DNA from 4 places in the Enterobacter sp. CFEC122 genome. Region 4 is predicted to be linked to each of the others. Evidence: predicted binding sites of a transcription regulator. Region 4 holds the regulator's gene; each other region holds the start of a gene.
The links. Region 4 encodes CRP, which controls carbon source genes, mostly activating them, when cyclic AMP is high. Its sites were predicted from a motif close to ATGTGANNNNNNTCACAT; they were not measured.
Positions count from the first base shown of each region.

Region 1 (3,133 bases), on a different contig from region 4:
TAACGGCATGTCCGCCGGTAACACCCGCAATGAAGCGCGCGTGCAGGGGCTGTCTGAAGTCTTCGAGCGTCATATCAAAAACCGCATTATTGCCGAATCCATCAGCCTGCCTGAAATTCCGGCAGAGGTGCTGGCGCGCTACCCGGGCGTGGTGGAATCCATCGCCAAGCTGGAAGCAGAAGGTTTCCCAATCTTTGCGTATGACGGCTCGCTGGGCGGCAAGTATCCAGTGATCTGCGTCGTGCTGTTTAACCCGACCAACGGCACCTGCTTCGCCTCCTTCGGCGCGCACCCGGACTTCGGCGTGGCGCTGGAGCGTACCGTTACCGAGCTGCTCCAGGGCCGTAGCCTGAAAGATCTCGACGTGTTTACGCCGCCAACGTTTGACGATGAAGAAGTGGCCGAGCATACCAACCTCGAAACCCACTTCATCGATTCCAGCGGCTTAATTTCCTGGGATATGTTCAAGCAGGACGCGGACTATCCGTTCGTGGACTGGAGCTTTGCCGGTACCACGGAAGAAGAGTTCGCGACGCTGATGGCGATCTTTAACGCGGAAGACCAGGAAGTGTACATTGCCGATTACGAGCACCTGGGCGTTTACGCGTGCCGCATCATCGTGCCTGGCATGTCTGATATCTATCCGGCGGAAGATCTGTGGCTGGCAAACAACAGCATGGGCGCGCATCTGCGAGAAACGCTGCTGGCTCTGCCGGGCAGCGAATGGGAGAAAGAAGATTATCTGAACCTGATCGCCCAGCTGGACGAAGAAGGCCACGATGATTTCACCCGCGTACGCGAACTCCTGGGCCTGGCGACCGGTAAAGACAACGGCTGGTACACCCTGCGCATCGGTGAGTTGAAAGCGATGCTGGCCCTGGCGGGCGGCGATCTGGATCAGGCCCTGGCCTGGACCGAGTGGACCATGGAGTTCAACCAGTCGGTCTTCTCTGCCGAGCGCACCAACTATTACCGCTGCCTGCAAACCCTGCTGCTGCTTGCACAGGAAGAGGATCGCGAACCGCTGCAATATCTGAATGCTTTCGTGCGTATGTACGGCGCTGAGGCCGTTGAAGCAGCCAGCGCAGCCCTGAGCGGCGAAGCGCCGTTCTATGGCCTGCAGGCTGTTGATAGCGATCTGAAAGCCTTCCCGGCGCATCAGTCGCTGCTGAAGGCCTACGAAAAGCTGCAGAAAGCAAAAGCCGCTTACTGGTCAAAATAAGCGCACATAACATTACCAGCAGTAGGCGTATTCAATCGTCTGGGCTATATTACGGGGCAATTTCATTGCCCCTTTTTTTATTTCCTTCGGCAATGATTGTTGATTGTAATAATAAAGTTAAACACGGGTAAATATAATAATATTGATCTGGGCTTTACTGTTACTTTTTATGGTTAATACTCCATATTAATTAACTGATAAAGAGGTGGCCGAACGAAAAAATTCAACTCTTTTCATAACTTTTAAAATTTATTTTTATACGGATAATCAAATACTTACTCCGCATTTGCTGTAAATCCATACACATTGCGGGCCTATAAGCCAGGCGAGATATGATCTATATCAATTTCTCTTCTATAATGCTTTGTTAGTATCTCGTCGCCGACTTAATAAAGAGAGAGTTAGTGTGAAAGCTGACAACCCTTTTGATCTTTTACTCCCTGCTGCGATGGCCAAAGTTGCCGAAGAAGCAGGTGTCTATAAAGCAACGAAACACCCGATGAAGACGTTCTATCTGGCGATCACGGCTGGTGTGTTCATCTCTATCGCTTTCGTCTTCTACATCACCGCCACCACCGGTACTGCCGGAATGCCTTTCGGCATGGCCAAACTGATTGGCGGCATTTGTTTCTCACTGGGTCTGATTCTTTGCGTCATTTGCGGCGCCGACCTCTTCACCTCAACGGTGCTGATTGTCGTGGCAAAGGCGAGCGGAAGAATTACCTGGGGTCAGCTGGCACGTAACTGGCTTAATGTTTACGTGGGTAACCTGGTTGGTTGTCTGCTCTTTGTTTTGTTGATGTGGCTTTCTGGCGAGTACATGACCGCCAACGGTGGCTGGGGCCTTAACGTCCTGCAAACCGCCGACCACAAAATGCACCACACATTTATCGAAGCCGTTGCTCTCGGCATCCTCGCTAACCTGATGGTCTGCCTGGCTGTATGGATGAGCTACTCGGGTCGTAGCCTGATGGACAAAGCCTTAATTATGGTTCTGCCGGTTGCGATGTTTGTTGCCAGCGGCTTTGAGCACAGTATCGCCAATATGTTCATGATCCCAATGGGCATTGTTATCCGCGACTTTGCGAGCCCGGAGTTCTGGACCGCAGTTGGTTCATCCCCGGAAAGTTTCTCACACCTGACTATTATGAATTTCATTACTGATAACCTGATCCCTGTCACTATCGGGAACATTATCGGTGGGGGTCTGTTAGTTGGGTTGACATACTGGGTCATTTACCTGCGTGGCGACGATCATCATTGATGGTTTTCTCAGGCAGTAAATAAAAAATCCACTTAAGAAGGTAGGTGTTACATGTCCGAGCTTAATGAAAAGTTAGCCACAGCCTGGGAAGGTTTTGCGAAAGGTGACTGGCAGAATGAAGTAAACGTACGTGACTTCATTCAGAAAAACTATACCCCGTATGAAGGTGACGAATCCTTCCTGGCTGGCGCAACTGACGCGACCACCAAGCTGTGGGACAGCGTAATGGAAGGCGTTAAACTGGAAAACCGCACTCACGCGCCAGTTGATTTTGACACCTCCGTTGCTTCCACCATCACTTCTCACGATGCTGGCTATATCAACAAAGCCCTTGAGAAAATCGTTGGTCTGCAGACTGAAGCACCACTGAAACGCGCAATCATCCCGTTCGGTGGTATTAAAATGGTTGAAGGTTCATGCAAAGCGTATAACCGCGAGCTGGACCCAATGCTGAAAAAAATCTTCACCGAATACCGCAAAACCCACAACCAGGGCGTATTCGATGTTTACACCAAAGACATTCTGAACTGCCGTAAATCTGGCGTTCTGACTGGTCTGCCAGATGCATATGGCCGTGGCCGTATCATCGGTGACTACCGTCGCGTTGCGCTGTACGGTATCGACTTCCTGATGAAAGACAAGTACGC
Region 1 is NZ_JBRIQR010000001.1:236,183-239,315, reverse strand. Features, by position in the region: gene ycaO (30S ribosomal protein S12 methylthiotransferase accessory factor YcaO) at 1-1,222, shown strand, start outside; gene focA (formate transporter FocA) at 1,629-2,486, shown strand; gene pflB (formate C-acetyltransferase) at 2,538-3,133, shown strand, end outside.
Region 1: focA (formate transporter FocA) is a predicted target of CRP. The motif match lies at 1,553-1,570, and genes of this name have one in related genera.

Region 2 (3,133 bases), on a different contig from region 4:
CGAAACGGTCTGGTGGGTGGCGACGCTGCCAAAACACGTCAACATCAATACCGTAGAAATGATGCCGGTCAGCCAGAGTTTTGCCGGGCTTAGCGTCCATCGTAGCTAACGCTGCCCTTCCCGGCCTGCGGGCCGGGTCTGTTTCGGGTTATAAAAGAATGGTAGTATGTTCAGGCTAACTCTCTGAGAAATGACAACTCATGGCCGCTGAATCGCAACTCAATCCCACCCAGCCCGTAAACCAGCAAATCTATCGCATTTTGCGACGTGATATTGTCCATTGCCTGATCCCACCGGGAACGCCGCTTTCTGAAAAAGAGGTGTCCGTGCGTTTTGACGTTTCCCGTCAGCCGGTGCGTGAAGCGTTTATTAAGCTTGCGGAAAACGGTCTGATTCAGATCCGCCCGCAGCGCGGCAGCTATGTGAACAAAATTTCACTCTCTCAGGTGCGCAACGGCTGTTTTGTTCGCCAGGCCATTGAATGCGCGGTGGCGCGGCGTGCCGCAACGCTCATCAACGACAAGCAGTGTTACCTGCTGGAGCAAAACCTGCATCAGCAGCGGATTGCGATTGACCGTAAGCAGCTGAATGATTTCTTCCAGCTAGATGATGAATTCCACCAGAAGCTGGCGCAGATTGCAGATTGCCAGCTGGCCTGGGACACCATCGAAAACATCAAGGCCACCATCGACCGCGTGCGTTATATGAGTCTCGATCACGTCTCTCCACCGGAAATGCTGCTCCGACAACACCATGATATTTTCAGCGCGCTGGAAAAACGCGACCCGGACGGCGTGGAAAAAGCGATGACGCTGCATCTGCAGGAAATTAGCGAATCCGTGCAGCTGATTCGTCAGGAAAATAGCGAGTGGTTTAGCGAAGAATAATATTTCGCCGCGCCCTTTCGGGTGCGGCGAGAGGGTTAGCGAACGACTAACACCGGAATGGTTGCGTAGCGCAGGATAGATTCCGCATTTGATCCCAGCAGATGGGTGGTGATGCCCGGATTTTTCGACCCGATGACGATCGCGTCATATTCCCCCTCTTTGCTCAGCCTGATAATTTCATCGCGGACGTTGCCAAAGCGAACCAGGCTGTCAATTTTCTCCGGCGAGATGTCGAACAGCCTTTTTAAGGCGTTCATTTTCTTCCCGGATTCCTCAGTCATATATTCTTCGAACTTTTTAATATCGGCGTTAAAACCGCGCAGCAGGGATCGGCTGCTGGTCGGCAGAATATTGACCAGGGTAATCGACGCGCCCTCGGCCTTCGCGAGGTTAGCCGCGTGGCGAACCGCTTTGTCACTCAAATCCATTTCAAATACATCAACAGGCATCAAAATCTTCTTATACATAAGCCTGGCTCCTTATTCCGATGAAAGGGTTATTTCCTGTATCCAGAATGGCACCGGGAAAATAAACCAACCCTCAACGCTTCCCTGATGAAACTATCAGTTAATGAAAATAACGGTCTGCTTTGTCAATTGCTGTCGTGAACCGTCAGCACCCGACGCAATAAAGAAAAAAGTGTGAGTTTGATCAAAAACAAAAACATCTGATGCAGACAGGCGTATTTATATGCCCCGTGAACGGCAACCCTGAAATAACGCCGTAACGAACAGGTTAGAGAGGAGAAAATACCATGATGACATACGACCGTAACCGCAATGCAATCACCACCGGCAGCCGCGTCATGATTAACGGCACAGGCAAAACTGGCGTGATTAAAGCGATCCACAGCGACGGGCTGGATGCCGCGCAGGTGCGCCGCAGCAAAACGGTTGAAGTGGAAGGATGCGAAGGTAAGTTCGAACCGATTGAGCTGATTCGCCTGGGTATGCACTAAACGGTGCGCAGAGATGCCGCCGCGAACGGCGGCATGTACTGAATTACCGTTGAGACACGTACTGCGCCACGGTCGCTTTCGCGCCCTTTTGCAGCAGCGTCTGGTATGCCTTCATCACCGCATCAACAAAGACGGCTTCACGCGGTAGCTCCTTGCCGAAGATGGCCTCGATGCCGAGCAGCGCCCTGACCCGGCTTTCCCCTTCCGCACTGCCTTTAACCGCCGCCTGAATCACTGCCAGCTGCGGATCGCTCACGTCAATCGCGTTACCCTGCTCGTCCACGCCGCCGACATAGCGCATCCACCCTGCCACGCCCAGCGCCAGCAGCGGGAAAGGCTTCTGATACACTAGGTGCCAGCGCACGGAATCCAGCATGCGCTGCGGAAGCTTCTGGCTGCCGTCCATTGCAATTTGCCAGGTCCGATGGCGCAGGGCCGGGTTGCTGTAGCGGGCAATCAGGAGATCGGCATAGCGTCCTAAATCGACGCCTTTGACCTTCAGCGTAGGCGCCTGCTCGTTAAGCATCAGGGCGTGCGCGGCGACGCGGTAGTTTTCATCTTCCATACAGTCGTTAATATGCTGATAGCCCGCCAGATAGCCCAGGTACGCCAGGAATGAGTGGCTGCCGTTAAGCATGCGCAGCTTCATCTCTTCAAACGGAATAACATCTGACACCAGCTCGGCTCCGGCTTTTTCCCACGCTGGACGGCCGGCCACAAAGTTATCTTCGATCACCCACTGACGGAACGGTTCACAGGCCACCGCCGCCGGATCGCGCACGCCGGTAAGCTGTTCAATTTTATCCAGCGTGTCGGGGGTGACCGCAGGCACGATGCGATCCACCATCGTTGACGGGAAAGTAACGTGGGATTCGATCCAGTCCGCCAGCTCACCGTCTACCGCACGGGCGTACGCGCAGGTGACATTGCGCATCACGTGACCGTTCTCCGGCATGTTATCGCAGGACATCACGCTAAACGCCGGCAGACCCGCCGCCTTACGCCGCGCCAGCGCTTCCACGACCACACCCGGCGCAGATTTTGGCTGGTGCGGGTTTTGCAGGTCTGCGACGATAAACGGATGATCGAGCATCAGCTGCCCTGTCGCCGGGGAATGGCAGTACCCTTTCTCGGTGATGGTCAGCGAGACAATCGCCACCTGCGGTTCGCACATCGCGGCCAGCACGGTCTCGAGCCCGTCAACCTGCGCATGCAGCGCCTTTTTTACCACGCCAACCACGCGGGAGGTCCACGCATCGGCAGACATTTCCGCCACGGTATAGAGGTT
Region 2 is NZ_JBRIQR010000015.1:114,042-117,174, reverse strand. Features, by position in the region: gene ydfG (bifunctional NADP-dependent 3-hydroxy acid dehydrogenase/3-hydroxypropionate dehydrogenase YdfG) at 1-109, shown strand, start outside; gene ACVCAM_RS12790 (GntR family transcriptional regulator) at 201-887, shown strand; gene ACVCAM_RS12785 (universal stress protein) at 923-1,354, opposite strand; gene ydfZ (putative selenium delivery protein YdfZ) at 1,642-1,845, shown strand; gene ACVCAM_RS12775 (mannitol dehydrogenase family protein) at 1,889-3,133, opposite strand, start outside.
Region 2: ydfZ (putative selenium delivery protein YdfZ) is a predicted target of CRP. The motif match lies at 1,527-1,544, and genes of this name have one in related genera.

Region 3 (3,133 bases), on a different contig from region 4:
ACAGGAACTGACGCGCGTACGCCGAGAGCGATTCAACGTAACGACGCTGTCCTTCGGCATACAGAGTGTCGAAAGCCAGTGAGGATTTGCCAGACCCCGAAAGCCCGGTCACGACAATGAGTTTGTCGCGAGGGATTATGAGGTTGATATTCTTGAGATTGTGGGTGCGGGCGCCCCGAACTTCGATCTTATCCATTCACCTTTCCCGGTTGGAACACGGATTGCCTGGTTTGTTTGAAGGACAAACGGCTGTCAGAAACGGCTAATTATGACACAATTTGACCTGTTTGAATATACAGTATTGGAATGCATTTTCTGACGGACTGTGTAACAATGTTATGTTCGCACGAGAACTCTGGAATCCATCTCGCAGCTATCAAAATGCAGCGTGGAAATGGTACACTCGCGCGTTTACACTATTAAGAAACGTATTCAGGAGACACGAACATGGCCAGCAGAGGCGTAAACAAGGTGATTCTCGTCGGTAATCTGGGCCAGGACCCGGAAGTACGCTACATGCCGAGTGGTGGCGCAGTTGCCAACATTACGCTGGCTACTTCCGAATCCTGGCGTGATAAAGCGACCGGTGAGATGAAAGAGCAGACCGAATGGCACCGCGTTGTGCTGTTTGGCAAACTGGCAGAAGTGGCCGGTGAGTATCTGCGTAAAGGTTCTCAGGTCTATATCGAAGGCCAGCTGCGTACCCGCAAATGGACCGATCAGTCCGGTGCTGAGAAGTACACCACTGAAGTCGTGGTTAACGTCGGCGGCACCATGCAGATGCTGGGTGGCCGTCAGGGCGGTGGCGCACCAGCAGGTGGCGGCCAGCAGCAGGGCGGTTGGGGTCAGCCTCAGCAGCCACAGGGCGGCAACCAGTTCAGCGGCGGCGCGCAGTCTCGTCCGCAGCAGCAGTCTGCTCCGGCGCCGTCTAACGAACCGCCAATGGATTTCGACGACGACATTCCGTTCTGATTTGTGCGTCCTTCAAACAAAAAACCCAGACATCGTCTGGGTTTTTTTATTCCATAAAGGGATCAGGTAATCACCATTGGCCAGTCTGGTGGCGTGTGGCTCATCGCTTCAACCATCACCACTTTGATATTTTCCCAGACGGCGGCGATATCCAGCAGGGTAATGCCAAGCAGCCCCGTTGCAAACCAACATGCTGCACCCAGCCCCAACAGCGTGCTGATGACAGCGAGACCCGCGTAGTCAGATTTACGAAACTGAATGTTCAGCGTGCTGGCCAAAAACATCAGTACCGCACTCAACAAAGGCCAGCGCAGGAGAACCATGCTGGTAGTAATGGTTGCCATAAACCCATCCTCTACAAAACAGACGACCTGAATGAAACGGTGTTTCTCGTTACAGAATATGTGTGAACTATATCACATTTGTTGATTTATTCGCCAGTGTCTGTGCGATCAAAAAACGGTTTTTATTCCTCAGGTAAAGAGTGTGTGCAGGCTGGCCCTGCCTTCGGCGCGCGAGGAGGCGCCCCCCAGCGTGCCGGAAACGTCCATCGGGCTAGTGGTGATACCTCAAATTCGGTTTTTATAAGAGGGGCTCAGTCGAATCATAAAATAGTGCGGCGAAGACTGATTATTTATAAATCAACGCACACAATGCCCCACAGTAAATAGCATAAAACGTCATGATAAAGGTGCGCTTTTTTCATGCTGCCAGAAGTTTGGCTTAATCAACGATCGTCTGTTGTGTTATCTTCCCTCCGCCCTCGAGGGCTGGATAATTATTTTCCTTAATTGAAACGGAACGAATACTTACAGTTTCACTTACGGGAAAATATTATCGTCATAACGAAATTTAAGATTTTTAATACGAAAAGTCAGTTGCTAACTTCGCATGATTCATGCAACGTAATCACCTGTTTAACACAGCATCCGGCCTTCATTACTACAGGCGTACAACATGCAGGGATATAGGGCGGGAAATGAATCGTAGCGCGCGGCGCAAGATGCTCAGGGTGGTAGGGATCATCATGGTAGTTATGCTGCCGGTGATGCTTGCGCTATGGTTTGCCCAGCTAAGAGCCGTGTCTGAAACAAGCGCCCAGCTACGGACATTTGCTGAACTGGCTTTAGACAAAACTGAGCTGGTTATACAACAGGTTGATCTGGCCCGGGACGAGGCCGAAAAATATCGGGGCGAGCTCTGTACCCCGGGACACCGTCAATATATGTTGAACGTTGTTCGTGGTCGCCTGTTTGTTGCCGATTTAATTTACGCTGAAGGTCAGAATTTTCTTTGTTCGACCGTTTTTACACCGGATCAACCCTACGCCATACCCGTCGCTAATTACACGCGAAAACCTGACGTCGCTATCTATTATTATCGCGACACCCCATTTTATACTGGCTATAAAATGACATATATGCAGCGCGGAAATTATGTAGTGGTCGTTAATCCACTTTCATACAGCGAAGTCATGTCCGCGGATCATTCTCTCTCGTGGGGGGTTTACGACACGGTAACCAATGCTTTCTTTTCCGTCAGTCAGAAAGCCAACGTTTCGTTATTAAATTCGCTGATTCGGGATAAGGAATCGGTATTTCAAAAAGATAACCGCTTTTATACGATCGTCACATCCCCTAAAAGACCGATTGCGGCCATCGTGTCGACATCGAATAAACGCTTTTATGAAACGCTTTATCATCAGGCGACATTAACGCTGCCGCTGGGCATGATCTGCAGCATTATTATTTTGTTGGTCTGGTCCCGTACTCATCGTGAGCTTAATTCGCCGGGGCGTTTACTGCACCGGGCGCTGAACAAACGCCAGCTTTGCGTGCACTATCAACCGATTATTGATATCAAGAACAACCGGTGTGTCGGCGCGGAGGCGTTGTTACGCTGGCCGGGTTTTAACGGGCAGGTGATGAGCCCGGCTGAATTTATTCCGCTGGCTGAAAATGAGGGGATGAGCGAGCGGATTACGGATTACGTCGTTGAGGAAGTGTTCAGCGATTTGGGCCATTTCCTGGCCGAGCATCCGCATCTCTATATTTCGATTAACCTGTCGGCCACGGATTTCCACTCCTCGCGGCTGATCGCCATGATTTCTGAGAAGGCTCGCCACTACGCCGTCCGCGCGCAGCAAATCAAAATTGAAGTG
Region 3 is NZ_JBRIQR010000020.1:5,756-8,888, reverse strand. Features, by position in the region: gene uvrA (excinuclease ABC subunit UvrA) at 1-196, opposite strand, end outside; gene ssb1 (single-stranded DNA-binding protein SSB1) at 448-972, shown strand; gene ACVCAM_RS15080 (YjcB family protein) at 1,035-1,316, opposite strand; gene ACVCAM_RS15075 (EAL domain-containing protein) at 1,952-3,133, shown strand, end outside.
Region 3: ACVCAM_RS15080 (YjcB family protein) is a predicted target of CRP. The motif match lies at 1,377-1,394, and genes of this name have one in related genera.

Region 4 (3,133 bases):
GCGCGCCACGTGGATCTGCTGGTTGGCGTGGTGCCTATCGTTAACCTGGAGTGGATCCAGAAGCTGACGCGTGACATGAGCGAGCGCGGCCACTCGCGCGAAGCAGTGATGGATTCGGTGGTGCGCTCCATGGAAGACTACATCAACTTCCTGACGCCGCAGTTTTCCCGCACCCATATCAACTTCCAGCGCGTGCCGACGGTGGACACCTCCAACCCGTTCGCGGCCAAAAGTATCCCATCCCTGGATGAGAGCTTTGTGGTGATCCATTTCCGCAATCTCGAAGGCATTGACTACCCCTGGCTGCTGGCGATGCTGCAGGGCTCGTTTATTTCTCACATGAATACATTAGTCGTACCGGGCGGAAAAATGGGGCTGGCGATGGAGCTCATCATGACGCCGCTGGTGGAGCGATTGATGGAAGGGAAACAGATCGCGTGAGTTTTTTGCCCGGTGGCGCTGCGCTTACCGGGCCTACGGTCGTGCTTTTGTAGGGCGGGTCAGCGAAGCGCCACCCGCCAAAACATTAAGCCTCGATCACTTCATACGAATGGGTGATTTTTACCGCTTTCTCCAGCATTAACGCGACAGAGCAGTACTTCTCCGCAGACAGGTCCACCGCACGTGAAACCGCCGCGTCTTTCAGTTCTTTACCGGTGACCACAAAGTGCAGATTGATGTGGGTGAACAGGCGTGGCGCCTCTTCGCGGCGTTCTGACGTGAGTTTGACCTCACAATCCGTCACGTCATGACGGCCTTTTTGCAGAATCGACACCACGTCAATGGCGCTGCATCCCCCTGCCGCCATCAGCACCATTTCCATTGGGCTGGGCGCTTTATCGCCGGAGTTACCATCCATCAAAATCTGATGCCCTGACGCGGACTCGCCCAGGAACGTTAAACCTTCAACCCACTTCACGCGCGCTTGCATATTCTTAAACTCCAACGTTGCATTTTTGGTGACAGATTACGCGTGCGTTACATTTCTCGCAATGGAAGGCGACCTGCATCATGCTGAAGCGAGACACCAGGAGACACGCGGCGAAAGCTATGCTAAAACACTCAGGATGCTACAGTAATACATTGACGTTACACATGTATGCAGAGGACATCAAACTTTACTGGCTGCGAAACGTTACGGTAGCCGACTTCCCAGGGTATGGGTAAGAATTCGATTGCAACCCCAGAGTCCGGATGCATCTGATGACTCTGGTGACAGCTTATAACAGAGGATAACAGCGCATGGTGCTTGGCAAACCGCAAACAGACCCGACTCTCGAATGGTTCTTGTCTCATTGCCACATTCATAAGTACCCATCAAAGAGCACGCTGATTCACCAGGGTGAAAAAGCGGAAACGTTGTATTACATCGTTAAAGGCTCGGTGGCAGTGCTGATCAAAGATGAAGAAGGGAAAGAGATGATCCTTTCTTATCTGAACCAGGGCGATTTCATCGGTGAACTGGGCCTGTTTGAAGAGGGCCAGGAACGTAGCGCCTGGGTTCGTGCAAAGACAGCATGTGAAGTGGCTGAAATTTCTTACAAGAAGTTCCGTCAGCTGATTCAGGTTAACCCTGACATTCTGATGCGTCTCTCTTCCCAGATGGCGCGCCGTCTGCAGGTCACCTCAGAGAAAGTGGGCAACCTCGCCTTCCTGGACGTGACGGGCCGCATCGCACAAACTCTGCTGAACCTGGCGAAACAGCCGGACGCCATGACCCATCCGGACGGCATGCAAATTAAAATTACCCGTCAGGAAATTGGTCAGATCGTCGGTTGCTCCCGTGAAACAGTGGGCCGTATCCTGAAAATGCTGGAAGATCAAAACCTGATCTCCGCCCACGGTAAAACCATCGTGGTCTACGGAACGCGTTAATTCCGCTTAAACGGCGTGCCATCGCAAGGTGTCACGCCGTTTTTGTCTCTACTCCTCATGTGGCGCAGGCTGATCTATCACCCGGAAGTCAACTACGCACTGCGACAAACGCTGGTGTTGTGTCTACCCGTGGCCATCGGCCTGATCCTCGGACACCTTCAGCAAGGCCTGCTCTTTTCCCTCGTGCCCGCCTGCTGCAACATTGCCGGCCTGGACACACCGCATAAGCGCTTTTTCAAACGACTGATCGTGGGCGGCTGCCTGTTTGCTGGCTGTAGCCTTGCCGTACAGCTTTTACTGGCCCGGGACATCCCGCTGCCGCTGATCCTGACGGTGCTGGCGATGACGCTCGGCGTCACGGCGGAAATCAGCTCGCTGCACGCCCGCCTGCTACCCGCCTCGCTGATTGCGGCCATCTTCACGCTGAGCCTCGCCGGGAATATGCCGGTGTGGGAGCCGCTGCTGATCTACGCTCTGGGGACACTGTGGTACGGGCTGTTTAACTGGTTCTGGTTCTGGCTGTGGCGGGAACAGCCGCTGCGCGAATCCCTGAGCCTGCTCTATGTGCAGTTGGCGGAATACTGCGAAGCCAAATACACCCTGCTCACCCAGCATACCGATCCGGAAAAAGCCTTACCGCCGCTGCTGACGCGCCAGCAGAAGGTGGTGGATCTGATAAGCCAGTGCTATCAGCAGCTGCATATGCTCGCCGCCAACAAGAACCACGAGTACAAACGGCTGCTGCGCACCTTCCAGGTAGGCCTGGATCTGCAGGAGCATATCTCCGTTAGCCTGCACCACCCGCAGGAGGTGCAAAAGCTGGTTGAGCGCAGCCACGCCGAAGCGGTGATCCGCTGGAACGCGCAGACCGTCTCGGCACGCCTGCGCGTGCTGGCTGACGATATTCTCTACCACCGCTATCCCACGCGCTTTAACATGGAAAAACAGCTCGGCGCGCTGGAGAAAATCGCCCGTCAGCATCCGGATAACCCGGTCGGCCAGTTTGCCGCCTGGCACTTTAGCCGCATCGCCCGCGTGCTGCGCACCCAGCGCCCGCTTTATTCCCGCGACCTGATGGCAGATAAACAAAAACGGCTTCCCCTGTTGCCCGCGCTCAAAAGCTATCTGTCTCTCAAATCGTCCGCCCTGCGCAATGCCGCACGAATTAGCGTGATGCTCAGTATCGCCAGCCTGATGGGCATGGCGCTGCATCTGCCGAAGCCCTACTGGATCTTAATGACCGTGCTGTTCGTCACCC
Region 4 is NZ_JBRIQR010000028.1:55,492-58,624, reverse strand. Features, by position in the region: gene ACVCAM_RS18355 (phosphoribulokinase) at 1-441, shown strand, start outside; gene ACVCAM_RS18350 (OsmC family protein) at 527-931, opposite strand; gene crp (cAMP-activated global transcriptional regulator CRP) at 1,243-1,875, shown strand; gene ACVCAM_RS18340 (YccS/YhfK family putative transporter) at 1,933-3,133, shown strand, end outside.